Regions from separate parts of the Streptomyces sp. NPDC047869 genome, predicted to be linked through region 2. Evidence: riboswitches for the same ligand, from Rfam matches in the RefSeq annotation. Region 2 holds a riboswitch; each other region holds the start of a gene.

Region 1 (7,839 bases), on a different contig from region 2:
CCTTCCTGCGGCACCGGGGGCGGCGGGGACGGGCCGGCGCCGATTCCGCCGCGCGGGAGCAGGAGCTGCTCGCCGAGCTGTGGCGGCGCCGGGAGGTGGCCCGGCCGGCGCTGGAGCACGCGGCCAGGACCGTGGCCCCGATGCCGGCGACCTCGGCGTACTGGGGGCGGTACGGGTATCCGGCCATGCCCGCCGGGCATCCGGGGGCGTACGGGCACCCGGCGGCATACGGGCACCCGGCGGTGCCCTACGGGTATCCGGCGGCGCCGTACGGCAACCAGACGGTGCCGTACGGGAACCAGGCGGCGCCGTACGGAAACCAGGCGGCGCCGTACGGAAACCCGCCCGGGCCGCCGGCCCGGTACCCCGGGTGCCACCCGTACCGGCCCTAGCCGGCACTGGCCGCCGGCCGGGGTCAGGCGGAGGCCTGGTTCAGGCGGTCCACCTCGTCCTGGGTGAGCCGCAGCTCCGCCACGCCCAGCAGCGCCGGGAGCTGTTCCACCGTGCGGGCCGAGGCGATGGGGGCCGTGACCGTCGGCTGGGCGGCCAGCCAGGCGAGGGCGACCGTGGCGACGGGGGCGTCGTGGGCGCCGGCGATCTCGTCCAGGGCCGTGAGCACCCGCTGACCGCGCTCGGAGTCCAGATGCTTGGCGGCCGAGCCGGCGCGGGCGCTGTCGACCGTCGTGCCGGGGCGGTACTTGCCGGTCAGGAAGCCGGAGGCGAGGGCGAAGTACGGGACCGCCGCGAGGCCCTCACGGGCGGCGAGGTCCTGCAGCGGACCCTCGTAGGTGTCGCGGGAGACCAGGTTGTAGTGGGGCTGGAGGGCCACGTACCGGGCCAGGCCCTCGCGGTCGGAGAAGTCGAGGGAGGCCCGCAGCCGCTCGGGGCTGATGTTGGAGGCGGCGATCTGCCGGACCTTGCCCGCCTTCACCAGCTCGTCCAGGGCCCCGACGATCTCCTCCACCGGCACCTCGGGCTTGTCGAAGTGCGTGTAGTAGAGGTCGATGTAGTCGGTGTCCAGGCGGCGCAGGGAGGCGTCGGCGGCGGCCTTGATGTTGGCCGCGGTGAGGCCCTGGTACTCCGGGTGCTGGCTGACCTTGGTCGCGACGACGACGTCGGAGCGGTTGCCGCGGGCCTTGAGCCACTTGCCGATGATCGTCTCCGACTCGCCGCCCTCGTTGCCCTCGATCCACGCCGAGTAGGAGTCGGCGGTGTCGACGAAGTTGCCGCCGGCCCCCGTGTAGGCGTCGAGGACGGCGAAGGAGGTCTCCTCGTCGGCGGTCCAGCCGAAGACGTTGCCGCCGAGGGCGAGCGGGAAGACCTCGAGGTCGGAGGAGCCGAGTTTGCGCAGAGAAGCAGTCATGTCCGGTTACAACGATCACCCCGGTACCGCCCATTCCGGGACCGTGCGAACGGTGTGTGAACACGGCCGCAGCCCTGACGCCGGGGCGTCAGGGCTGCCGGATCGAGATGCCGGGGGCCGGGGTCAGGAGGCCCGGGCCGGGCTCAGGGGTTGAGGCCCTTGCCGTGCAGCCACGCCATCGGGTCGATGCCGGTGGCCGCGCCGCCGGGGTGGACCTCCAGGTGCAGGTGCGGGCCGGTGACGTTGCCGGTGGCGCCGACACGTCCGATGACGTCGCCGGTGCTGACCTTCTGGCCGGCGGAGACGCTGATCGAGGACTGGTGGCAGAACCAGAGCTCGGTGCCGTCGTCGAGGGTGAGGACGGTGCGGTAGCCGTAGGCGCCGGCCCAGCCCGCCTCGGTGACGGTGCCGCTGTGGATGGCCTTGATCAGCGTGCCGGTGGGCGCGGCGAAGTCGAGGCCGGTGTGGTAGCCGGAGGACCACATCGAACCGGCCTGGCCGAAGGTCGAGGTGATCGTGTACGAGGACGTCGGCAGCGTGTACTGCTTGGCCAGCTCGGCCAGCCGCTCCGCCTCGGCCTTCTTCGCGGCGGCGGCCTCGGCCTCCTTCTTGGCCTCGGCGGCCTTGGCCTCGGCCTCGGCCTTGGCCTCCTTCTGCGCCTTGGCGGCCGCGTCGGCGGCCTTCTGCCCGGCGGCGGCGGCCGCTGCCGCGGTGGCCGTGGAGTCGGCCTTGCTCTGCTGCTGCTCGGCCTGCGTCATGATCCGGTTGCGCAGGGTCTCCCCCGCGTCGGAGGCGTCCTGCTCACTGTCGGCGGCGGTGGTGCCGACCGAGCTGAGTGAGGCCGTGGTGGCCTTGGACGCCTCGGAGTGGTCGTCGTCGAACAGGGAGCCGACGGAGGGCAGGTCGGGCATCGAGATGGACACCGGCGGCTTGCCGGTGTGGGCACTGGCCATGCCGCCCGCGCCGACTGCCGCTATGACGCCGACGCCGAGGACGGTGGAGCTGCGGGCGAGCCCGCCGCGCTGCTTGGCGACGCGGTGCCGGCCGCGTACGGGACGGATGGACTCCTCGGTGGGGTTCCATTCCTCCCAGGGACCCTCTTCGGCGCTGTAGCCGCCGTAGCCGAATGTTTCGGTGTCACGCTGGCTGGGCACGTAGGGGGCTTCGGGGGCAGGCCGGTTGGACGCCACGCGGGCGTACTCCTTTCCTTCCTCCGCCTACCGGGTTAGCTGACGGGTTCGGAGCAGGAAGGTCTCCTACGCGCGTATACGTACCGAGAACCCGATCGGTTCACGGTGGCATCCGCGTGATTCACCCCAAGGTGGTGGTTCCCCGGTTCCCTTGCGGGATTCGGCGCGTGCGCACGGAGCCGCCTCTTGTGACGGCTGGGACGACCGCGCTGCGTTATCGAACGTTAATAGACCCACCTGTGAGATTCCAAGCCGTTCGGCTTGATCATTAATGTTCCCGAGGGTGGACGTACGCCGCACGGCCGTGAAAAAGGGGCGAGTTGACCCGCATTCAGGAGTCACGGAGTTTTTGATGGTGACTCAGCAGTGAAGCGGAGGGCTGCCGTCCGATCACTGTTGGTCACATCCGCCCCGGGCCGGCGTACGGCCAGCAGCGCCATGTCGTCCGCCATGCCGCCCCCGGAGTGCCGCCTGACCTCCGCGGCGAGCCGGATGAGCAGAGTGGGCGGGTCGGGGAAGCGGCGCCCGGCGAGCCGGCGCACCGGATCGTAGAACCGGCCGTGGGCGTCACGGGCCTCGGTGAGGCCGTCGGTGTACAGCAGCAGGGTGGAACCGGCCGGGAAGCGGTACTCGGCCGCGCGGTCGGGCCACCGGCCGAGGTCGCCCATGCCGAGCGGCAGCGCGGGGTCGTCAGCGGTCAGGGCGCGCAGCGTGCCGTCGGCGTGCAGCAGCAGGGGCGGCGGATGACCGCGGTTGACGACCCGCACCACCCCTTCCCCGTGGGGCAGTTCGGCGAGGACGACGGTGGTGAAGCCCTCCAGTGCGTCGACCCCGCGCCGGGTGCCCTCGCGGGCCAGCGCCCGCTCCAGCCGCCCGGCGACCGCCTCCAGCGTGGCCTCGTGCTCGGCGGCCTCCCGGAACGCCCCGATCACCACGGCGACGGCGGCGACCGCGCCCATCCCCTTGCCGCGCACGTCCCCGACGACCAGCCGTACGCCGTGCGGGCCGTCCTGCACCGCGTACAGGTCGCCGCCGATGAACGCGCCCTCCTGCGCCGCCTCGTACCGGGCCGCGATGTCGAGGCCGGCGATGCGGGGAGCGGGCTCGGGCAGCACGGCCCGCTGGGCGGCCTCGGCGATCTCCCGGACGGAGGCGAGCCGCCGGTCGCCGAGGCGTACGACCCGGTTGATGACGACGGCCAGCAGGGCGACCGTGGCCACGGTGACGATCTGGGTGACGGTGTTGACGTCCAGGCCCGGGCCGAAGTGGGCGTGCACCACATAGGTGGCGGCCAGGGCGGCCAGCCCGGTGAGGAGCGTGGTGCGCAGCGAGGCCAGGGGCGCGGCGACCAGCGGAGCGGCGGTGAAGAAGGGCACGGCGGTGAAGTCGCGCGGGGTGAGCAGGTCGTACAGCAGCCCGCCCGCGATGAGCAGGAGGGAGAGGGCGTGGGGCAGGGTGCGCGCGACGCGGCGGCGGCCCCGTTCCGGCGGCAGGGGCACGGGGCCGGGGCCCGGGTCCGGGACGGGTCCGCCGGGGAACCTGTCGCCCGCCCTGGGGTACGGGCTCTCCTCCACCTCACCAGGGCGCACTGCTGGTCTCCCGTGTCCTCGACGTACGACCAGCGTGGCGGGGGCGCGGGAGGCGGGCGACTGCTGTGGCCCGAGCGGATGACCTGCTGTGACGTACGCCACTCGCCTTGTGGGCGCGGCTCCCTCGGTATCCGGCGGGAGCCGGGCGGGAAACACTCAGGGCCGGAATCCATGTACTGGATTCCGGCCCTGAGTCTTCAGTAGCGGGGACAGGATTTGAACCTGCGACCTCTGGGTTATGAGCCCAGCGAGCTACCGAGCTGCTCCACCCCGCGTCGTTGTGTCTCAAGCATACGCCATCCGCGGAGTGCTCGGCACACACGTTTCCGCGCGGTGCCGCTCAGGGCAGCAGATGGGCGTTCGGCGCCTTGGCGGGGCCCTCGTACTCGGGGAGCAGGATGACGTCCACACCGGCGGCCGCCAGCACCCCGCTGCCGTCGGCGCCGGGGACGAAGGTGTCCGGCTCCCGCCAGGCCGTGACCACCCGGCGCACGCCCGCGCGCATGATCAGCTCGGCACAGGGTGCGGGGCGGGAGGCGCGGCGCGAGCAGGGCTCCAGGCTGCTGTAGACGGTGGCACCGGGCAGCCGGGGGTCGGCCGGGTCCAGCTTCGCCAGGGCCGCCTCCTCGGCGTGCACCACGGGGTCGCCGCCCTCGCGCGAGTGGCCGCGGGCCAGCTCGGTGCCGTCGGCGGCCACCACGACCGCGCCGACGCTGAACGCGGTGCGGGAGGGCGGGCACAGGGCGGCCAGCTCGCAGGCGGTGGCCAGCCAGCGCCGGTCGGCGGCGGCCGGCGCGGGGCCGGTGCCGGGGGCGGTGGGTTCGTAGCGCATGAGGACGACGTCCTCGATGCGGCGGGACTCGGTGAGCCGGAGCCGGCCGCCCTGGTACGCCCCCGGGCCGAACAGGCGCGGGGCGGCCGGGTCACCGACGAAGAGCGGGGCGAGGACGAGCTGGAGTTCGTCGGCGAGACCCTGCTGGAGGAGCTGGGTGTGGACGGTTCCGCCGCCCTCGACCATCAGGCGCCGCACTCCGCGCACGTCGTGCAGGTGCTCCAGCAGGGCGCGCCAGTCGAGCTCGGGGCCGAGGGTCACCACGTCGGCGGTCGCGCCGAGGACGCGGGCGGCCCGCCCGGCGCCCCGGTCCGTGGTGTACACGAGCTTCTCGCCGCCGGTGTGCCAGAAGTGCGCGGCCGGGTCGAGGTCGCCGGAGGCGGTGACGGCGATCTTCAGGGGGTACGCGGGCCGGCCCTCGGCCACCCGGGCGGCGCGCCGCCCGGGCGAGTTGACGAGGAGCCGGGGGTTGTCGGCGCGGATGGTGCCGGCGCCGATCAGGATGGCGTCCACCGAGGCCCTCACCTCGTCGACGCGGTCGAAGTCGGCCGGGCCGGAGAGCAGCAGCCGGTCGGGGCCGGTGTCGTCCAGGTAGCCGTCGAGGGAGACGGCGGCGGACAGCAGGACGTACGGGTACGGCATCGGCGCGCTCCCTCGCGAAGACCCCGGCGGAGTCTTGGTTCAAGTTTGAAACAAACTTACACTGGCGACATGACGACCCGCTGGCTCACTCCCGAGGAGCAGCGCGCCTGGCGCGCCTACATCGCCGCCTCCCGGCTGCTGGAGGACGCCATCGACCGGCAGCTCCAGCAGGAGGCCGGCATGCCCCACCTGTTCTACTCCGTGCTGGCCAACCTCTCCGAGGCGCCCGAGCGGCGACTGCGCATGACCGACCTCGCCGAGACCCTGAAGATCACCCGCAGCAGGCTGACCTACGCGGTGACCAGGCTGGAGCGGGACGGGCTGGTGCGCCGGGAGGACTGCCGCTGGGACCGGCGCAGCAGTCTCGCGGTGCTGACGCAGGAGGGGATGGCCGTGCTGGAGCGTACGGCACCCGGACACGTCGAGACGGTCCGCACCACCTTGTTCGACCGGCTCACGCCCGAGCAGGTGGGGCAGCTGGAAGAGATCTGTGCCGGGGTGGCCCGGGTGCTGGAGGGGGAGGAGACGGGGGCCGCGGCGGAGGACGTGCCGTGGCGGCGGCGGTCGTCGCCCTGTTCGGGGCAGCCGCCCGAGCCGCCGCGCTCCTGAGCGCGGCCCGCGCCCGGCCCGGGCGCGGGCGCCGCGCGGCGCCCCTGCGAAATGCGTTGCTTTAACTTTTAAGCATGCGATAGGGTCCCGGACCTAGCCACTGCTTCAAATCTGAAGCAGGTGCCAAGGGACGGAACCCGGAGGCCCGCATGTCCGACACCCCCGCCGCCACCCCGCGCGCCCGCGTCCGGGTGCCGCTGCACTTCGACGACGGCTACCGCGTCGACGCCGAACTCGTCACCTTCCACGGCCTCGGCGACGGCCAGGAGCACGTCGCCGTCGTCCTCGGCGAGCCCGGGGCGGTCCCGCTGGTGCGACTGCACTCCGAGTGCCTGACCGGGGACGTCTTCGGCTCGGCCCGCTGCGACTGCGGGCCGCAGCTCCGCGAGGCGGTCGAACGCATCGCCGAGCGCGGGGGCGTGCTGCTCTATCTCCGCCAGGAGGGGCGCGGCATCGGCCTGTACAACAAGCTCGACGCCTACGCCCTCCAGGACCAGGGCCTCGACACCTACGAGGCCAACGCCGCGCTCGGCCTCCCGGAGGACGCCCGCGACTACACGGCCGCCGCCCAGATGCTGGGCGCGCTCGGCATCGGGGAACTCGACCTGCTCTCCAACAACCCCGACAAGGCACAGCAGTTGCGCTCGCTCGGCGTCCTCGTCCGGGACCGGGTGCCGACCGGTGTCTTCACCACGGCCCACAACGTCCGTTACCTGCGCGCCAAGGTCCTGCAGACCCAGCACACGCTGCCGCTGGTCGAGTTGGACGCCCTGCCGGAACTGAGCGCGGGCTGAGCGGGGCCCGCACTTCGCCGCGCGGGGCCGGGCTAGTGAACGGAGAGGCCGCCGTCGACGAAGACCGACTGGCCGGTGACATAGGCGGAGGCGCGGCTCGCCAGGAACACCGCGGCGCCCGCGAAGTCCTCGGCCAGGCCGTTGCGCCCCACCATCGTGCGGGCGGCGAGCGCCGCCACCCGCTCCGGGTCGGACGACAGACGCGCGTTGAGCGGCGTCATCACGAACCCCGGCACCAGGGTGTTGCAGGTGACCCCGTACGGCGACCACGCCTCGGCCTGTGACCGGGCCAGCGACTCCAGCGCGCCCTTGGACACGCCGTAGGCACCGCTCTGCACGAACGCCCGGTGCGCCTGCTGGGAGGTGACGTGGATGATCCGCCCGAAGCCGCGTTCGGCCATGCCGGGTCCGAACCGCTGTCCCAGCAGATAGGGCGCCTCCAGGTTCACCGCCATGGTGGCGTCCCAGACGTCCTCGCCCAGCTCGCCCATCGGGGGCCGCAGATTGATCCCGGCGCAGTTGACGAGGATGTCGGGCTCCCCGAACACCCCGGCCACCTCCTCGGCCGCCGCGCGCACCCCGTCGCGGGTGCCCAGATCGGCGCTCACCCGGGCCGCCCGGCAGCCGTCGGAGGCCAGCTCCTCCACCGTGGCGGCGAGTTCCGCCTCCCCGCGCGCCACCACCACCACGCTCGCCCCGGCCCGCGCCAGGGCACCGGCGACGGCCCGCCCGATGCCGGAACTGCCCCCGGTCACCACGGCGACCAGGCCGTCCAGTGAGAACAGCTCCGACAGATACGCCCGCGAACTCATCCCCGCAC
Region 2 (7,839 bases):
CCCTGGCCAGGGAACTGGGCCTGTAGCGCGCGGAGTCGACCGGCCGGAGCACCCCGGCCCGGAACACGGGCCGGGACTCCGGTGGGCGCGCGGGCGTGCCCCGCACCGCCGGGATCGCGGTACGGGGCACGGTCACGCCGCGCGCGGGGTCAGGCGACCGACGCGATGCGCATCTTGATGTCGTCCGGCGAGAGCGCGCCCTTCGCCGTGACGTGGTCCCCGGAGGACTCCCCGCGCAGTCGGCGGCCGATCCACGGGACGAGGTACTCGCGGGCCCAGTGGACGTCGTCCCGGCGGATCTCCAGGGTGCCCCGGGGCGGCAGCGGCGGCCAGGCCTGCTCCGGGTCGGCCGGGATCTCCAGGCCGAGGGCCTGACCGGCGCGCAGCGCCACGCGCGTGTGCCCCTCGGGCGAGAGGTGCAGCCGGTCGTTGTCCCAGGCCCTGCGGTCCTGGACGGACCTCAGGGACCACAGGTCGAGCACGGGGCAGCCGTACCGGTCGGCGATGGCGCGGACGTGCCCGTTGTAGGTGGCGATCTTGCCGCGCAGATGCTTGAGCACCGGCACGCCCCGGGTGTCGAAGCCGGTCGTCACCATCACCGTGCCCGCGGCCGCCGCGAGGGGGGCGAGGGCCCGCTCGAAGCGCTCGGCCACCTCGTCGGGGTCGGTGCCCGGCCGGATGATGTCGTTGCCGCCCGCACAGAAGGAGACGAGGTCCGGGGCCAGTTCGACGGCCCTCGGGAGCTGGTGCTCGACGATCTGGTCGAGCAGCTTCCCGCGGACCGCGAGGTTGGTGTACTTGAAGTCGCCCTCGGGCCGCCGGTCGGCGAGCAGGACCGCGAACCGGTCGGCCCAGCCGACGAACGCCCCGTCGGGCCCGGGGTCGCCGACGCCCTCGGTGAAGCTGTCCCCCACCGCCACGTACGACCCGATCACTGATGTGTTGTCACTCTTCGAATCGTCTGCCACGTCGGACCATGATTCACCTTCGGATGTGACTTACGCGACCGTAGGCAGGGGTTGACGAGCGGTGAGATGAGACACCCTTAAAGAAATTGCCAACCCAGGAATACGGCCGGTACGGGGACCGTCCGGACACACCGAAGGCCGGACCCGGGGATCGGGGGTCCGGCCTTCGGAGGCGTGTCAGGCAGGTGGGCGTGAGGAGCGTGTCCCTCGGCGCCGGTGGCTCAGAGGGCGACGCCGTGCGAGCGGAGGTAGGCGACCGGGTCCACGTCCGAGCCGTAGTTCGGCGTGGTGCGGATCTCGAAGTGCAGGTGCGGGCCGGTCACGTTGCCGGTGGCGCCGGAAAGGCCGACCTGCTGGCCCGGGGTCACCGTCTGACCGGCCGACACCGAGAGCTGCGAGAGGTGGGCGTACTGGGCGTAGTAGCCGTCGTTCAGCTTGATGACGACCTGGTTGCCGTACGCGCCGCCCCAGCCGGCGGAGACGACGGTGCCGGCGCCGACGGCCTTGAGGGAGGTGCCGGTGGGGACGACGAAGTCGACGCCCGTGTGGTAGCCGCTGGACCACATGCTGCCCGCCACGTGGTACGCGGTGCCGACGGTGGGCGCGGCGACCGGGAGGGTGTAGCCGGTGGCGGGGGCCGCCTCGGCGGCCTGGGTGGCCTGGGTGGCCTGGGTGGCCTGGGCCACCGGGGACGCCTGGGCCAACGGAGACGCCTGGGTGGCGGGGGTCGCCCGGGCGGTCTTCGCCGGCGCCTCCGCCCGGGCCTTCGAAGGCTGCGCGGGGGCGGGGGACTCGGCGCGGGTGGGGGCGGCGGCCTTCTTGCCGAGCGACAGCTTCAGACCCGGGTGGATCAGGGCCGGATTCTCGCCGACGGCCTGCCGGTTGTCCGCGTAGAGCCGGTGCCAGCCCCCGCTCACGTGCTGCTCGCCGGCGATCTTCGCGAGGCAGTCGCCGGACTTCACCGTGTAGGTGCGAACGCCAATGGCCTGCTGCGCGGCGGTCTTCCCGGCCGCCGTCTTCGCCACGGACTGCACGGTCTTTCCGGAGACGGGCTGCGCGGTGGCGGCGTGCGCTCCGGTGGCACCCAGCAGGGGCAGGGCCAGTGCGGCACCGCCGGTTCCGGCGACGGCGACGGAACGGGTGAAACGCTGGGTCTTGGGACGGCGGTGCTTACCCTTCGCGGGCATGACGCATTCCTCTCCGGCGCCTGCGAGGTGAGCTGTCGGGTTCGGGCTGGAGCTGCCCGGCCGCGCGGTGCGCGGCTGCACCCCGAGCCTGTCGCGGAGACCGGGACAGGCAGTCGTACCTGGCGGGTCCCCCGCTCCTGCCGCGCACGGGTCATGTGTGTGGGACTCCGGGCGGCGGCAGGATTCGGCGTTCCGTCCGGATTGATGGCGAACGTAAGCGAGCCCGACGCACGGAAACAAGCGACCGATTCCCGGCGTTCAGGTGCCAGAAGATCCAAATGGGAAATTCGTGGTCACGGTGCGTGAATTCGCACCCGCGCGGTCGAGTCAATTTCCCGTATTCGCTTGGGCATTAGGTGGACATGACGAACAGCGGACGGTCACGGTTATGACGCTCCTCACGCCCCGCTGCCCCAGGCGCCTTTATTCCACACCTAGTTGGAATGAACGGGCCACTCAGGACATAAGGGTCAGATGCGACACAGACGGAGAACTGCCGCATCCAGGTCGCCGCGCAGCCCGGTCGGCAGTCCGTGGTGCAGCAGAACGGCACCTCTGTGAACTTCGCCCGTTTCGCGGCATTCGTACGATGCCGTCGGGTCGAGTCCGCGCAGTCGTACGCGCGGTACCGGCTCTCCGTAGCTCTGCGTCTGGAGCCAGGCCAGGACCACCGCCTCGTCCCCGAGCACGTACTGGACGGCGCTCAGGCCGCCCGTCGGGGGCCGCAGCCGGTACAGGTCGCCGCGCTGGACGAGCGGCCGGATCTCCTTGTAGAGGGCCACCCACTCCCTGGCTTCGGCCAGTTCCTCGTCGGTCCACTCGGTGAGGTCGCCGCCGATACCGAGCACACCCGCCATGGAGCTGACGAACCGGAAGCGCAGGGCGCTGATCCTGCCGTTGAGCTGGGTGTTCGGGCTGTCGGTGACCCAGGCCGCCATCACGCGCGCGGGGTGGATCTGGCTGAAGCCGTGCTGGATGGCGAGCCGGTCCAGCGGGTCGGTGTTGTCGGAGGTCCACACCTGGTCGGTGCGGCTCAGCACACCGAGGTCGATCCGGCCGCCGCCCCCTGAGCAGGACTCGAAGGCGACCCGGGGGTGGGCGGCGCGCAGCCGGTCCAGCAGGGCGTACAGCGCGCGGACGTGGTCGACCCACAGGCGCTGCGGGTACGGCTCCCCCGGCCAGCCGGCGTCGGTGAAGCAGCGGTTGAAGTCCCACTTCACATAGTCGATCGGGGCGCCGGACAGCAGGGCGTCCAGCCGCTCCCACAGGTACTCCTGGACGTCCTCCCGGGCGAGGTTGAGGACGAGTTGGTTGCGCAGTTCCGTCCGCCTGCGGCCCGGCTGGTACTGCACCCAGTCGGGGTGGGCCCGGTACAGGTCGCTGTCCGGGTTGACCATCTCGGGCTCGACCCAGACACCGAACCGCATGCCGAGGCCGTGCACCTGGTCCGCCAGGGGCCCGAGGCCGTGCGGGAACCGGTCGGGGTTGGGGGTCCAGTCCCCGAGCCCGGCCCGGTCGCTGGTGCGGGCCCCGAACCAGCCGTCGTCGACGACGAACAGCTCGACGCCGATGCCGGCCGCGCGCCGGGCGAGCGCCGCCTGCCGCTCCTCGGAGATGTCGAAGAACGTCGCCTCCCAGGAGTTGAACAGCACCGGCCGGTCCCGCTCGGCGTCCGGGATCACATGCGCACGCTGGTAGGCGTGCCAGGTCCGGCTGGCCCCGCCGAAGCCACCGTCGCTCCACAGGCCCGCGAAGACGGGGGTGCTGTACGACTCCCCCGGCGCCAGGAGCAGCAGGCCCGAGTCGTCGTGGCCGGCCCCGCCGGTGATCTGCACGCGCGCGTCCGGGAGTTGGGCGACGGCGATCCGCCAGGAGCCGGACCAGCCGAGCGCGCAGCCGTAGACCTCGCCGCGTTCCTCGGTGGCGTCGGTGTCGAGGGCGACCCAGGGCAGGTGCTGGTGGCCGGTGTGGCCGCGGCGGCTGCCGATGACCTTCTCGCCGTGGGTGAGCGGCGCGCGGGTGAGCAGGGACTCGGCGGCCCAGCGGCCGTGCAGCTGGGACAGCCGCCAGCCGTCGCGTTCGGGCAGGGTCCAGGTGGCGGCGTCGGCGCGCAGCAGCTCCACGCGCGTGTGCCCGCCGTTCTCCAGGGTGACCCGGCGCTCCACGACGTCACCGCGCATCCGGTAGTGCAGGGTGATCGCCAGTCCGTCGTCGTCGAAGCGCAGCCGCAGCTCCGCGCCGTCGGTGCCGTCTCCCGTCCCGTCCCGGTCGCATTCGTACGACACGAAGCGCCATTCGGTGCCGCGCCGCTCGTCGGTGCGCACACAGAGGGCGGGACGGACGAAGCGGGGGCCGCCCTCGACGGGGTACTCCTCGCGGCCGTCGAGCGGGGACTCGAAGGGCCGGTAGACGGGCAGCGGGCTCAGGGCCAGGGCCTCGGCGTCGGCGAGCGCGATGCGGGGCCCCCAGTGGAGGTGGAGCAGTTCGTGCGCCTCGGTCAGGTGCAGGGCATAGCTGCTGGTGGGCCCCGACAGGAGCCAGGTGCGTCCGTTCTCGGCGATGTCCACCATCGAGACCTCACAGGTGTCAACAGATCCGCGCAGGTGCGCACATCATCGGGGCCGGTACGCTCCGGTGGCAACGCCTGTGGACAACTCGTTGCCCGAGATGATCGATGTCGTATCGTCGACGGAGCGCCCGCCGGCGAGCCGAGCCGACGGGGTCCGACCGGGAGGAGCCCCCGTGACGCAGCAGGTCCCGTCGACCGAGCCCGATCTGGCCGGAGTGCGCAACTTCCGTGACGTGGGCGGACTGCCGACCGAGGACGGCCGGCGGGTGCGCTCGGGGGTGCTTTTCCGCAGCGGCCACCTCGCGCACGCGACGGACGAGGACGCGGCCTTCCTCGGCTCCCTGGGCCTGCACACGGTGTTCGACTTCCGCAACGCGGCCGACCAGAAGCTGGAGGGCCCGGACGTCGCCCTGCCGGGCGTGCGGAACGTGAACCTGCCGCTGAGCGACCCGGCGGACGGTGCCGAGTTCTGGAAGATGGTCCGCGACGGCGACCTCGACCAGTTGCGCGGCATCCTCGCGGACGGCAAGGGCGCCGCCCGGATGGTCGCCTCCTACCGGAAGATCGTGACCGAACGCACCGCCGAGCACTCCCGTGTGCTGCACGCGCTGGCCGAGGACAGCGTCCCCGCGCTGATGCACTGCGCCGCGGGCAAGGACCGGGCGGGCATCTCCATAGCGGTGACCCTGCTCGCCGTGGGCGTGGAGCGCGACGCGATCGTCGCCGACTACCTGGAGTCCAACGCCAAGCACCGCCGCTACAAGGTGCGCCGCAACGGCAGCCCCGACTCCGCGTACACCCCCGAGGTGATGGACCTGCTCAGCCCGCTCTTCGACGCGCGCGCGGAGTATCTGCAGGCGGCGTTCGGGAGCATCGAGGCGACCTGGGGCGGGCTCGACGCCTACTTCGAGCAGGGCCTCGGACTGACCTCGCGGACCCGTGAGCGGCTGCGGGAGCGCCTGCTCGACTGACCTCCGTCAGCTCTTGGCGCCCACCGCGAACAGCAGGTAGAGGAACGCGGCGAACAGGTGGCCCACGGCGATGTAGATGATCAGCCGGATCCACAGGGAACGGGGGAACTTCTCCTCGAAGTCGCTCATGGCAGCTCTCCAGTCAGGGGGCCCAGGCACAGCGCGGCCGTGGGGCTCTGCAGCAGGGTGTGGACGAACAGAAGCTCCACGCCGTCCTGGTCCTCGGCGGCCAGGCGGTGCGGGGTGAGGGAGTCGAAGTGCGCGCTGTCGCCGGGGGCGAGCAGGTGCGCGGTGTCACCGAGGCGCAGCCGGAGACGCCCCTTCAGGACGTGCAGCCACTCCTCGCCGGGATGGACGCGCACGATGTCGCCCTGCGTGCCGTACGGCACCCGGACACGCAGCGCCTGCATGCCCCGTCCGGACGCGCCGGCCTGGAAGTAGGTCCAGCCGCCCGCGCGGGTGGGCTCCATGTCGGCGGCGCGGACGATGGCGTCCCGGTCGGCGACCCGCTCGCCCAGCAGTTCGGAGACGGTCGTACCGTAGATACGGGCGAGCGCGAGCAGCATCGGCAGCGAGGGCTGGCGCCCGCCGGTCTCCAGCCGGGAGAGGTGGGCGGGCGAGAGCCCGGCGGTGCGGGCCGCCGCCTCCAGGGTGAGGCCGGTGCGCCGGCGCAGGGCGCGGAGCTGCGGCGCCACGGCGGGCAGGTCGTCGCCCTCGCCCGCCGGTGGCGAGGCTTCTGAGGCGTTCATGCCTCCATTGAGCCGCAGGTTTGCCTCTGTGGCAAATTTCTTGCCTCAGAGGCAAACCCATCCGGCGGTCGCGCTCAGCGGTTGCCCACCGCCTGTTTGATCAGCGTCTTCCCGAAGTCCCACATCAGTCCGCCGCCGCTGTGCGCGTCGTCCATGACGGCGGTGAAGGCGGCGACGAACCGGTCCACATCGGCTTCGTCGATGATCAGCGGCGGGATGAGCTTGATCACCTCCAGATGGTCACCGGAGACCTGCGTGAGGATCTGGTGGCGCTGGAGCAGCGGGACGACGACCATCTGCGCGAACAGGCCCTTGCGGGCGGCCTGCAGCATGGTCCAGCGGCCGCGCAGCTTCAGCGAGGAGGGCCGCCCGAACTCGATGCCGATCATCAGGCCCCGGCCGCGCACGTCCGCCAGCAGCTCGTACCGGTCGATCAGCGCGGTGAGCCGCGACTTCAGCAGCTCGCCGGTGGCCCGCACCCCGGCGACGATCTGCTCGTTCTCCATGACCGACAGCACGGCGAGCCCGGCGGCCATGGCCTGGGCGTTGGCGCCGAAGCTGGCCGAGTGGACCAGGACGCGGTCCATGGACGAGTAGACCTTCTTGAAGATCCACTCCTTGCCCAGGGTGGCGCCGACCGGTACGTAGCCGCCGGACAGCGCCTTGGCCACGCACACCAGGTCCGGCTCCACGCCCTCCTCGTGCTGGTAGGCGTAGAAGTCGCCGGTGCGGCCGAGGCCGGTCTGCACCTCGTCGGCGATCAGCAGCGCCTTGTGGCGGTGCAGCAGCTCCTGGGCGGCGCGCAGATAGCCGGGCGGTGCCTCGTGCACCCCCTTGCCCTGGATGGGCTCGACGATCAGGGCGGCCACGTCGCCCTTCTTCAGCTCCCTGGCCAGCGCGCCGAGGTCGCCGAGGGGCACTGCGGTGTCGGGCAGCAGCGGGGCGAAGCCGTCACGGAAGCCGTCCTCGCCGTTGACCGACAGGGAGCCGGTGGTCAGGCCGTGGAACGCGTGGTCGCAGTACAGCACGCGGGGCCTGCCGGTGGCGTACCGGGCGAACTTCAGGGCGGTCTCCACCGCCTCGGTGCCGCTGTTGCCGAAGAACACCCGGTCCAGATGCGGGCTGTGGGCGAGCAGCCGCTCCGCGAGCAGGCCCGGCAGCGGCTGGCAGTCGAAGCGGGTGAGGTCGGCGAGGCCGAGGTCCAGGACCTCGTGCAGCGCCTTGCGGACGACCGGGTGATGGCGGCCGAGGCCCATCACACCGAACCCGGCGAGCATGTCCAGGTAGTCGGTGCCGTCCGCGTCGAAGAAGTGGGCGCCTTCGGCCCGTTCGTAGACCCGGTCGAAGCCGATGGTGTGCAGCATCCGCGGGAGCTGCGGGTTGAGGTGCTTGGCG
Region 3 (7,839 bases), on a different contig from region 2:
TCCGCGCGGGACTGCTTGGCCTCGCCCGGGTCGACGACGACGTAGCCGGTCTCGCCGGGCATCACATAGTGCAGCCGGCGCCGGATCTGCTGCTCGGCGTAGGCGTCGTCCTGCCAGCGCGCCTTGAGGTCACGCAGCTGCTCGACGCGCTGCCGGGCCTGCCCCCGCTCCCGCTGGAGGTCGGAGATCTCGGCGCGCTGGGAGACGTACTGCCGCATCGGGTAGGCGAGGGCGACGATCAGCGAGCACAGCACCAGTGCCAGCAGGGCCGCGCGGCCGGTGAGCCGGGAGCGGCGGGCCTGCCGTTTGGTCTGGGAGCGGTAGACCCTGGCCGCGGTCTGCTCGCCGAGCGCGCGCAGCCTGGTGGCGGTGGAGAAACGGTCCCGGTCCTTGACGGCCATCTGGCTCTCCGCCTCCCCTTCCACGTGCGTACGTCCCCGCACACGGTACGGGACCGGGTACGGGGACGTACGTACGACTGGCTGATATCCGGGTCGTCCCGTTCGGATCGGCCCGGCGGAGGTCAGCCCTTGGAGACCTCGGTGTGGCCGCGGAAGCGCGGGAAGGCGCTGCGGCCGGCGTACACCGCGGCGTCGTCGAGGATCTCCTCGATGCGCAGCAGCTGGTTGTACTTGGCGACGCGCTCGGAGCGGGCCGGGGCGCCGGTCTTGATCTGGCCGCAGTTGGTGGCGACGGCCAGGTCGGCGATGGTGACGTCCTCGGTCTCACCGGAGCGGTGGGACATCATGCACTTGAAGCCGTTGCGCTGGGCCAGCTCGACGGCGTCCAGGGTCTCGGTGAGCGAGCCGATCTGGTTCACCTTGACCAGCAGGGCGTTGGCGGCACCCTCGTCGATGCCGCGGGCGAGGCGCTCGGGGTTGGTGACGAACAGGTCGTCGCCGACGAGCTGGACCTTGTCGCCGAGCTTGTCGGTGATGATCTTCCAGCCGGCCCAGTCGTCCTCGAACAGCGGGTCCTCGATGGAGACGAGCGGGTAGGCCGCGACGAGCTCCTCGTAGTACTCCGTCATCTCGGCGGCGGAGCGGTCCTTGCCCTCGAAGAGGTACTTGCCGTCCTTGTAGAACTCGGAGGCGGCGACGTCGAGCGCGAGGGCGATCTGCTCGCCGGGCGCGTAGCCGGCTTCCTTGATGGCCTCGAGGATGAGGTCGAGGGCCTCGCGGTTGGAGCCGAGGTTCGGGGCGAACCCGCCCTCGTCGCCGAGGCCGGTGGACAGGCCCTTGCTCTTCAGGACCTTCTTCAGCGTGTGGTAGACCTCGGTGCCCCAGCGCAGGGCCTCGGAGAAGGACTCCGCGCCGATCGGAGCGATCATGAACTCCTGGATGTCCACGTTGGAGTCGGCGTGCGAGCCGCCGTTCAGGATGTTCATCATCGGCACCGGCAGCAGGTGCGCGTTCGGGCCGCCCAGGTAGCGGAACAGCGGCAGGTCGCTGGCCTCGGAGGCGGCGTGCGCGACGGCGAGGGAGACGCCGAGGATGGCGTTGGCGCCGAGCGAGCCCTTGTTGTCGGTGGCGTCCAGGTCGAACATGGCCTGGTCGATCAGGCGCTGCTCGGTGGCGTCGTAGCCGACCAGCTCCGGGCCGATCTGCTCGATGACGGCGAGGACGGCCTTCTCGACGCCCTTGCCCTGGTAGCGGTTGGGGTCGCCGTCACGGAGCTCGATGGCCTCGAAGGCACCGGTGGAGGCACCGGACGGCACGGCGGCACGACCCGTGCTGCCGTCGTCGAGGCCGACCTCGACCTCGACCGTGGGGTTGCCTCGGGAGTCCAGGATTTCCCGGGCTACGACGACGTCGATGGACGGCACGAGCATCTCCTTCATGGATGTGACGCTGGAAGTGCGGGGCGGGGTGCCTTTCGGCTCTGCCTTGCGACTAGAGCCTAACCGTCCAAGGGGCGTCGGCCACCGACCGACCGTCCCGTGGACAGAGAGACGGTACCCATTGTTCCTGTCCGGAACAAAGCGGTTCGGTGAGGTTCCGCGAACCAATGGGGGAAGGGGGCGGGAAAAAACACAGCCCCGCCCCGGTGCGTACGGGGGAACACGCACCGGGGCGGGGAGCCCGTGGGGGACGGGAGGAATGGCCCTCACGAGGCCTTCAGCTTGGGGGACGGCCTTGTGAGGGCACTGTGGTTCCGGTCGGAGCCAGGCGTCACTTCAGGTGCAGCTGCTGGCCCGGGTAGATGAGGTCGGCGTCCTGGACGATGTCCTTGTTCAGCTTGAAGAGCTTCTGCCAGCCGCCGTCGACCTTGTGCTTCTCGGCGATGGTGCCGAGGGTGTCGCCCTTGACCACCTTGTACTCGCCGTCGCCCTTCTTGACCTTCTTACCGGTCGGGGTGGTGACGGTCTTCTTCGCGCTCGCGGCCGGACGCTCGCTGGAACGGGAGGCGGCCTGCTGGTCGCCGGCGCGGGTGGCGGTGCTGCCCGAGGAGGTGCTCTTGGAGGAGCCGCTCGGGGCGGAGCCGCTGTAGGGGGTGCTCGACAGGCCCTTGCCGCACACCGGCCAGGCGCCCTTGCCCTGGGCGGCGAGGACCTTCTCGGCGACGGCTATCTGCTGGGCCTTGGAGGCCTGGTTGGCCTGGCCGGCGTACTGCGTGCCGCCGTAGGCGGCCCAGGTGGAGGCGGAGAACTGCAGACCGCCGTAGTAGCCGTTGCCGGTGTTGATGGACCAGTTGCCACCGGACTCGCACTGGGCGACCGCGTCCCACTCGGAGGTGGTGGCGGCGGAGGCGTTGCCGGCCGCCATCAGCGGGGCGGCGACGGCGGCGCCGGTAACACCGGCGAGCGCGATGGCACGGGTGGCCTTGGACGGACGACGGTGCTTGCCCTTGCTGGAGAACAGCATGGATGGATCCCCTCACCGACGCCTGCGAGGTGAGCTGTCGGGTTCGGGCCGGTTGAGTTGCCCGGCCGCGGGCCCGCTTTCACGGGCCGCGGCTCCACCCCTAGCCGGTTCCAGCGCGACCGCTGGTTCCGGCACTTACCTTGGGTCCCCCGCTCCTGCCTACGGCGCTTTACGCGACGACTGTTCCCGGGCGGCCGCTGGCAGGATTCGGCGTTGCGACAGCCGGGGCTCGTGGTGACGAGCGGTCACGACCGTAGACACGCGATCGAGGGAATTTCAAAGACGATCAGGGCTTCTGAGACTCATCCCACACTTTCACCGAAGCGGACATCAATGCCCAATCCGGTCGTCAACTACCGCTGCTTTTGGCCCGTTTCGCTACCGACTTCCAGGGTCTGACCGGCGGAGATGTGGTTCGGGTCGGTACCGATGGCCTTCTTGTTCCGGGCGTACAGCTCGTGCCATCCGCCGTCCACGTCAAGGGAGTCGGCGATGGAGGCGAGGGTGTCGCCCTCATGCACGGTGTAGGTGTCCGTCCCGCGGGAGGCGTGCTTCCCCGACGAGGAGGCGCTCTGACCGTTTGTCACGCTTTCGTCCGCACTGCCGCCGCGGTGACGTCCGCCACTGCTGAGTGCTCCGGTGTCGACGAGGCTCCAAGAACCGCCGGTCTGCAATGAATTGTCCGAGTCTTCCACGACCGGGTCCGGGGTCGCGGACTCGCTCCCCTGTGACTCCTCGGCGCGCGGCGAGGTGGATTCGTCGGACTCGGGAGTGCCCGTGCCCGTGTCCGACCCCTTGGAGCCGGCACTCTTGCCCGCGCCCGGGGACGACTTGCCGGCCGAGCCCGAGGAAGAGTCGGAGCCGGAGTCGGAGGAGTCGGGCGAGGAGGTGGAATCCGGCAGACCGGACGAGTCGGGATCACCGGCGGAATCGGACGAGTCCGTGGAGCCGGAGGAGTCGCCGGACCCGCCATGGTCCGAGCCGGACTTCCCGGAGCCTCCGACGCCCGTGTCGACGTCCAGGGACCCGGAGTCGGAGGTCAGGCCGGAGAGCAGGGCACAGGTGGTCCAGGGCGTGGTGCCCTTGTCGGCGAGGATCTTCTCGGCGACGGCGATCTGCTGGGAACGGCTCGCCAGGTCGGCGGTGGCGGCGTACTTGGTGCCGCCGTAGGCGTTCCAGTCGTCCTGGGAGATCTGCAGTCCGCCGTAGTACCCGTTGCCCGTGTCGGCGCTCCACGAGCCGCCGCTCTCGCACTCGGCGACCTTGTCCCAGGTCGTGCCGTCGGCCGCGTTGGCGCTAGCGGCACCTAGGAGCGGGATGGCGATGGCGGAGCCGGTCACTCCGGCCGCGACGAGAAGAGCCGGAGCCTGACGGGGGCGACGGTGACGACCGTTCCCGGAGAGCATGCGGAAGCCTTTCGTGCGACAGCGGGAGCGACGCGGCACCCAATGCTCGGGCCGCGTTGATGGGTGAACGTATAGGCACACGATCACTTGTCACAAGTTCATGCCGCACAGATCACATGAAGATCACAAAGTTGAACGCCCGTCATGTTTACGGTTGTACGGGCTGTTCCTTGGCCGGGGTGAACTCCACGGGCAGGGTGCGCAGCCCGCGCATGATGAGCCCGCCGCGCCAGCGCAGGTCGGCCGGATCGGCCGCGAGCCGCAGGTCGGGGAGGCGGGTGAGGAGCGTGGCGAGCGCGGTCCGGCCCTCCAGCCGGGCGAGCGGGGCGCCGAGGCAGTAGTGGATGCCGTGGCCGTAGCCAAGGTGCTGGTTGTCCCCGCGGGCGAGGTCGAGGACGTCGGGACCGGCGAACCGCTCCGGGTCCCGGTCGGCGGCGGCGAGGACGACGAGCACCGGGTCGCCGGCCGCGATCTCCTGCCCGCCGAGGGTCAGCGGCCCGGTGGCGAACCGCCAGGTGGCCAGCTCGACCGGGCCGTCGTAGCGGAGCAGTTCCTCGATACCGGTCTCCAGCAGACCCTGTTCGCCGCGGGCGAGGGAGTCCTGCAGCCGGTGGCGCTGCTCCGGGTGGTTGAGCAGGGCGTAGGTACCGTTGCCGATGAGGTTGACGGTCGTCTCGAAGCCGGCGAACAGAAGGATGAAGGCCATCGCGGCGGCCTCGTTCTCGGTGAGGTGCTCACCGTGGTCGGAGGCGCGGATCAGGCCGGAGATCAGGTCCTCGCCCGGGGTGGGCTCGGCCGGCAGTGCCGCACGCTTGCGGTGGATCAGCTCGGCGAGGTAGCCGCGCATCTTCTTCACCGACCGGGCGACCCCACCGCGCGGTCCTCCGCCGTGCCTGATCATCATCCCGGCCCAGTCGCGGAAGTCGTCCTGGTCCTCGCGCGGGACGCCGAGCAGGTCGCAGATGGCGTAGATGGGCAGCGGGAAGGCGAACTCGTGGATGAGGTCGGCGGAGCCCGTCCTCGCGAACCGGTCGATGAGGTCGTCGGTCAGCTCCTGCACCCGGGGCGCGAACTCGGCGACCCGGCGCGGCGTGAACGCCTTGCTGACCAGCCTGCGCAGCCTGGTGTGGTCCGGCGGGTCGATGTTCAGCAGGTGCGTCATCAACTCGGCCTTGCGCTCACCCGGGATACCGGTCTTGCCCTTGGCGTGCGCGGGCTCGTCGTGGTGCGCGGGGTTCTTGCTCAGCCGCTGGTCGGCGAGGGCCTGCCGGGCGTCGGCGTACCGGGTTACCAGCCAGGCCTCGACCCCGCTGGGCAGCCGCGTCCGGCGCACGGGCTCGTGCTCGCGCAGCCAGGCGTAGGCGGGGTAGGGGTCGGCGGCGAACTCCCAGGTGAACAGTTCCGGGGCGGTGCTGGGCGGGGCGGGCTGGTCGGTCACTCCTCGACGGTATCGGTCACGGACGCCTGCTCCGCGGCGCGGGTGTCAGCTCTCGGCCGCCCGTATCGCGTCCCGGTACACCCGCGCCGCCGCGCGCAGGGCCGCCTCCGGGTCCACACCGGCGGACTCGGCGCGGACCGCCAGGGCCAGCAGCTCGTAGCCGATGCCCTCGCCCTCGGGCAGCGGCACCTCCAGGCCCGCCGTGCGGGTGCGGGAGGCGAGCTTGGCGGCGAGGGCCAGGCCGGGCTGGCCGAGGGGTACGCCCTCGGTGACCGAGGTGCGCCGCTTCTCCTCGGCCTTGGTGCGCAGCCAGTGCTCCTTGACGTCCTCCGGGGTCTCGGCCGTCTCGTCGCCGAAGACGTGCGGGTGACGGTGGATCAGCTTGGCGACGATGCCGCCGGCCACGTCGTCGACGGAGAACGGCGCCTCCGGGTCCTCCTCGGCGATACGGGAGTGGAAGACGACCTGGAGCAGGACGTCGCCCAGCTCCTCGCGCAGTTCCTCCCGGTCGCCGGCCTCGATCGCCTCGACCAGTTCGTACGCCTCCTCGATCCCGTACTTCGCCAGGCCCAGGTGGGTCTGCCGGGACGACCAGGGGCATTCGACCCGGATGCGGTCCATGACCTGGACGAGGTCGAGGAGGCGGGCGCCGGGCAGGTCGTAGGAGGCGGGCAGCAGCTCCAGCTCGGGCATCCGGAACCGTCCGGAGCCGGCGAGGCGGGCGAGGCCGTCGGTGAGGGCGGGCTCTCCCTCCCCCGTGGCCACGACGACCACCGTCCGCCCGCCCGCGCAGGTGTCGAGCAGCTCCTGCGCGGTGGGCGCCGCCTCCGCCACCGTTATCCCGGCCTCCCGCAGATAGGGAAGCTGCGGATGGGCGCCGTCCGCGCACAGCACGGCGTCGGCGGTGCGCAGCGCCTGCCAGGCGGGCCAGGACAGCAGGCCGGGCGCGACGCGGTGGCTGGTGGTGAGCAGGACGATGCGGCCGGGGGCGGCTTCGGGACTGGTTGCGTTCACCATCCGAACGTAACCCACGGGGAAGAGGGACGGGATCGGTTGTCCACAGGGCCGGGGGCAACGTGTGATCGTATGACCGACCGGTCCCCGTCGGGCCCTGCCGTACCCGCTCCGGCGCCCCGGCACAGGAGCGCCGACCGCCCGCTACGCCGGCTGCTGCGCCCCCGTCGCCGTGGCCTCCCGCACCCAGGGCGTCTTGGCGTCCACGCGGCCGCTCTTGCGCACGTCCCAGGCGCCGTAGCGCGGGTTGAGGTCGACGTGGAGTTCCTGGGAGGCCCGGGACAGGGCCTTCCAGAACGCGGGCTGCGTGGTGTCCGAGCCGAGCTTCGCGGCGAGTTTCTGCGCCTCGAGCTGGAGCCGGAGGTTGTCGTCCAGGCGGCCGGGCGCGATGCCGTACTTCTGCAGCCAGGCGGTCTCCAGGCCCTTGGCGCCACCGGCCTGCTGCTCCAGGCCGGCCCGCATCCCGGAGACCTCCTTGCGGGTGACCGTGATCCCCTCGTCCTGCGCGGCGCGGTGCAGGACCTGGTCCAGGACCATGTTGTGCAGGGTGTCGCGGGTCAGACTGCCGGTGGAGGCGAGGACCTGCTGGTACTGGGTCTCGTCCCGCACCGCCGCGCGCTGCGCCCGGCGTACCTCGTTGACCCGGCCCTCGAGCTGGGCGACGGTGATCCGCTCCCCTCCCACGACCGCGGCGGCGCCCGGGTGCGCCTCGCCTCCGCAGGCGGTGAGGGCGGGTGCCGCGGCGGCGATCGCGGCGGAGAGGAGGAGCGCGGTGCGACGGCGGCGGTGCAAGGAGACCTCCAGGGGAGCTTGTGCGGCGGTGCACAAAGTCTTGCGGTGATCGATGTTAGGCAGTGGGCAGCCTGTGGCCAACCCATTCGACCAACGATTCGCACGTGCTTCGGGCACCGTGGTGCCTCCCCGGGCCGGGGGACGGGTCAGCCGGTGATGGCCACCGGCGCGTCCCAGGCGTCACGGTCGACGGTGAGCGTGACACCGCCGTGCGACTCCTTGCTGTTGACCATGTACTGGTGGGCGCGGCTGTGGTTGGTGAACTGGGTCGAACCCCAGGGCCAGTCCGAGGTGGTGGTGTTCTTCTTGTCCCACAGCGCGTACC

What was found. A riboswitch is a leader RNA that binds a small molecule or an ion and turns the genes downstream of it on or off. The one in region 2 is predicted to bind cyclic di-AMP.
Region 1: another riboswitch for cyclic di-AMP. It lies ahead of AB0924_RS37860 (M23 family metallopeptidase); the one in region 2 lies ahead of AB0924_RS23320 (peptidoglycan DD-metalloendopeptidase family protein).
Region 3: another riboswitch for cyclic di-AMP. It lies ahead of AB0924_RS10425 (transglycosylase family protein); the one in region 2 lies ahead of AB0924_RS23320 (peptidoglycan DD-metalloendopeptidase family protein).

What each region holds. Positions count from the first base shown of each region.
Region 1 is NZ_JBEYRK010000054.1:17,180-25,018, forward strand. It holds gene AB0924_RS37850 (PrsW family glutamic-type intramembrane protease) at 1-392, shown strand, start outside; gene AB0924_RS37855 (aldo/keto reductase) at 416-1,363, opposite strand; gene AB0924_RS37860 (M23 family metallopeptidase) at 1,507-2,553, opposite strand; cyclic di-AMP (ydaO/yuaA leader) riboswitch at 2,561-2,729, opposite strand; gene AB0924_RS37865 (PP2C family protein-serine/threonine phosphatase) at 2,892-4,142, opposite strand; tRNA gene AB0924_RS37870 (tRNA-Met) at 4,344-4,417, opposite strand; gene AB0924_RS37875 (dihydrofolate reductase family protein) at 4,483-5,616, opposite strand; gene AB0924_RS37880 (MarR family transcriptional regulator) at 5,686-6,225, shown strand; gene ribA (GTP cyclohydrolase II) at 6,375-7,019, shown strand; gene AB0924_RS37890 (SDR family oxidoreductase) at 7,052-7,831, opposite strand; gene AB0924_RS37895 (NUDIX domain-containing protein) at 7,828-7,839, opposite strand, start outside.
Region 2 is NZ_JBEYRK010000018.1:101,168-109,006, reverse strand. It holds gene AB0924_RS23330 (TetR/AcrR family transcriptional regulator) at 1-26, shown strand, start outside; gene AB0924_RS23325 (SGNH/GDSL hydrolase family protein) at 150-935, opposite strand; gene AB0924_RS23320 (peptidoglycan DD-metalloendopeptidase family protein) at 1,190-2,155, opposite strand; cyclic di-AMP (ydaO/yuaA leader) riboswitch at 2,160-2,355, opposite strand; gene AB0924_RS23315 (alpha-galactosidase) at 2,626-4,725, opposite strand; gene AB0924_RS23310 (tyrosine-protein phosphatase) at 4,898-5,695, shown strand; gene AB0924_RS23305 (DUF6126 family protein) at 5,702-5,824, opposite strand; gene AB0924_RS23300 (XRE family transcriptional regulator) at 5,821-6,444, opposite strand; gene AB0924_RS23295 (aspartate aminotransferase family protein) at 6,519-7,839, opposite strand, start outside.
Region 3 is NZ_JBEYRK010000006.1:84,166-92,004, forward strand. It holds gene AB0924_RS10415 (septum formation initiator family protein) at 1-401, opposite strand, end outside; gene eno (phosphopyruvate hydratase) at 524-1,831, opposite strand; gene AB0924_RS10425 (transglycosylase family protein) at 2,172-2,864, opposite strand; cyclic di-AMP (ydaO/yuaA leader) riboswitch at 2,869-3,041, opposite strand; gene AB0924_RS10430 (transglycosylase family protein) at 3,218-4,270, opposite strand; gene AB0924_RS10435 (cytochrome P450) at 4,419-5,708, opposite strand; gene AB0924_RS10440 (nucleoside triphosphate pyrophosphohydrolase) at 5,754-6,722, opposite strand; gene AB0924_RS10445 (SurA N-terminal domain-containing protein) at 6,867-7,514, opposite strand; gene AB0924_RS10450 (glycoside hydrolase domain-containing protein) at 7,661-7,839, opposite strand, start outside.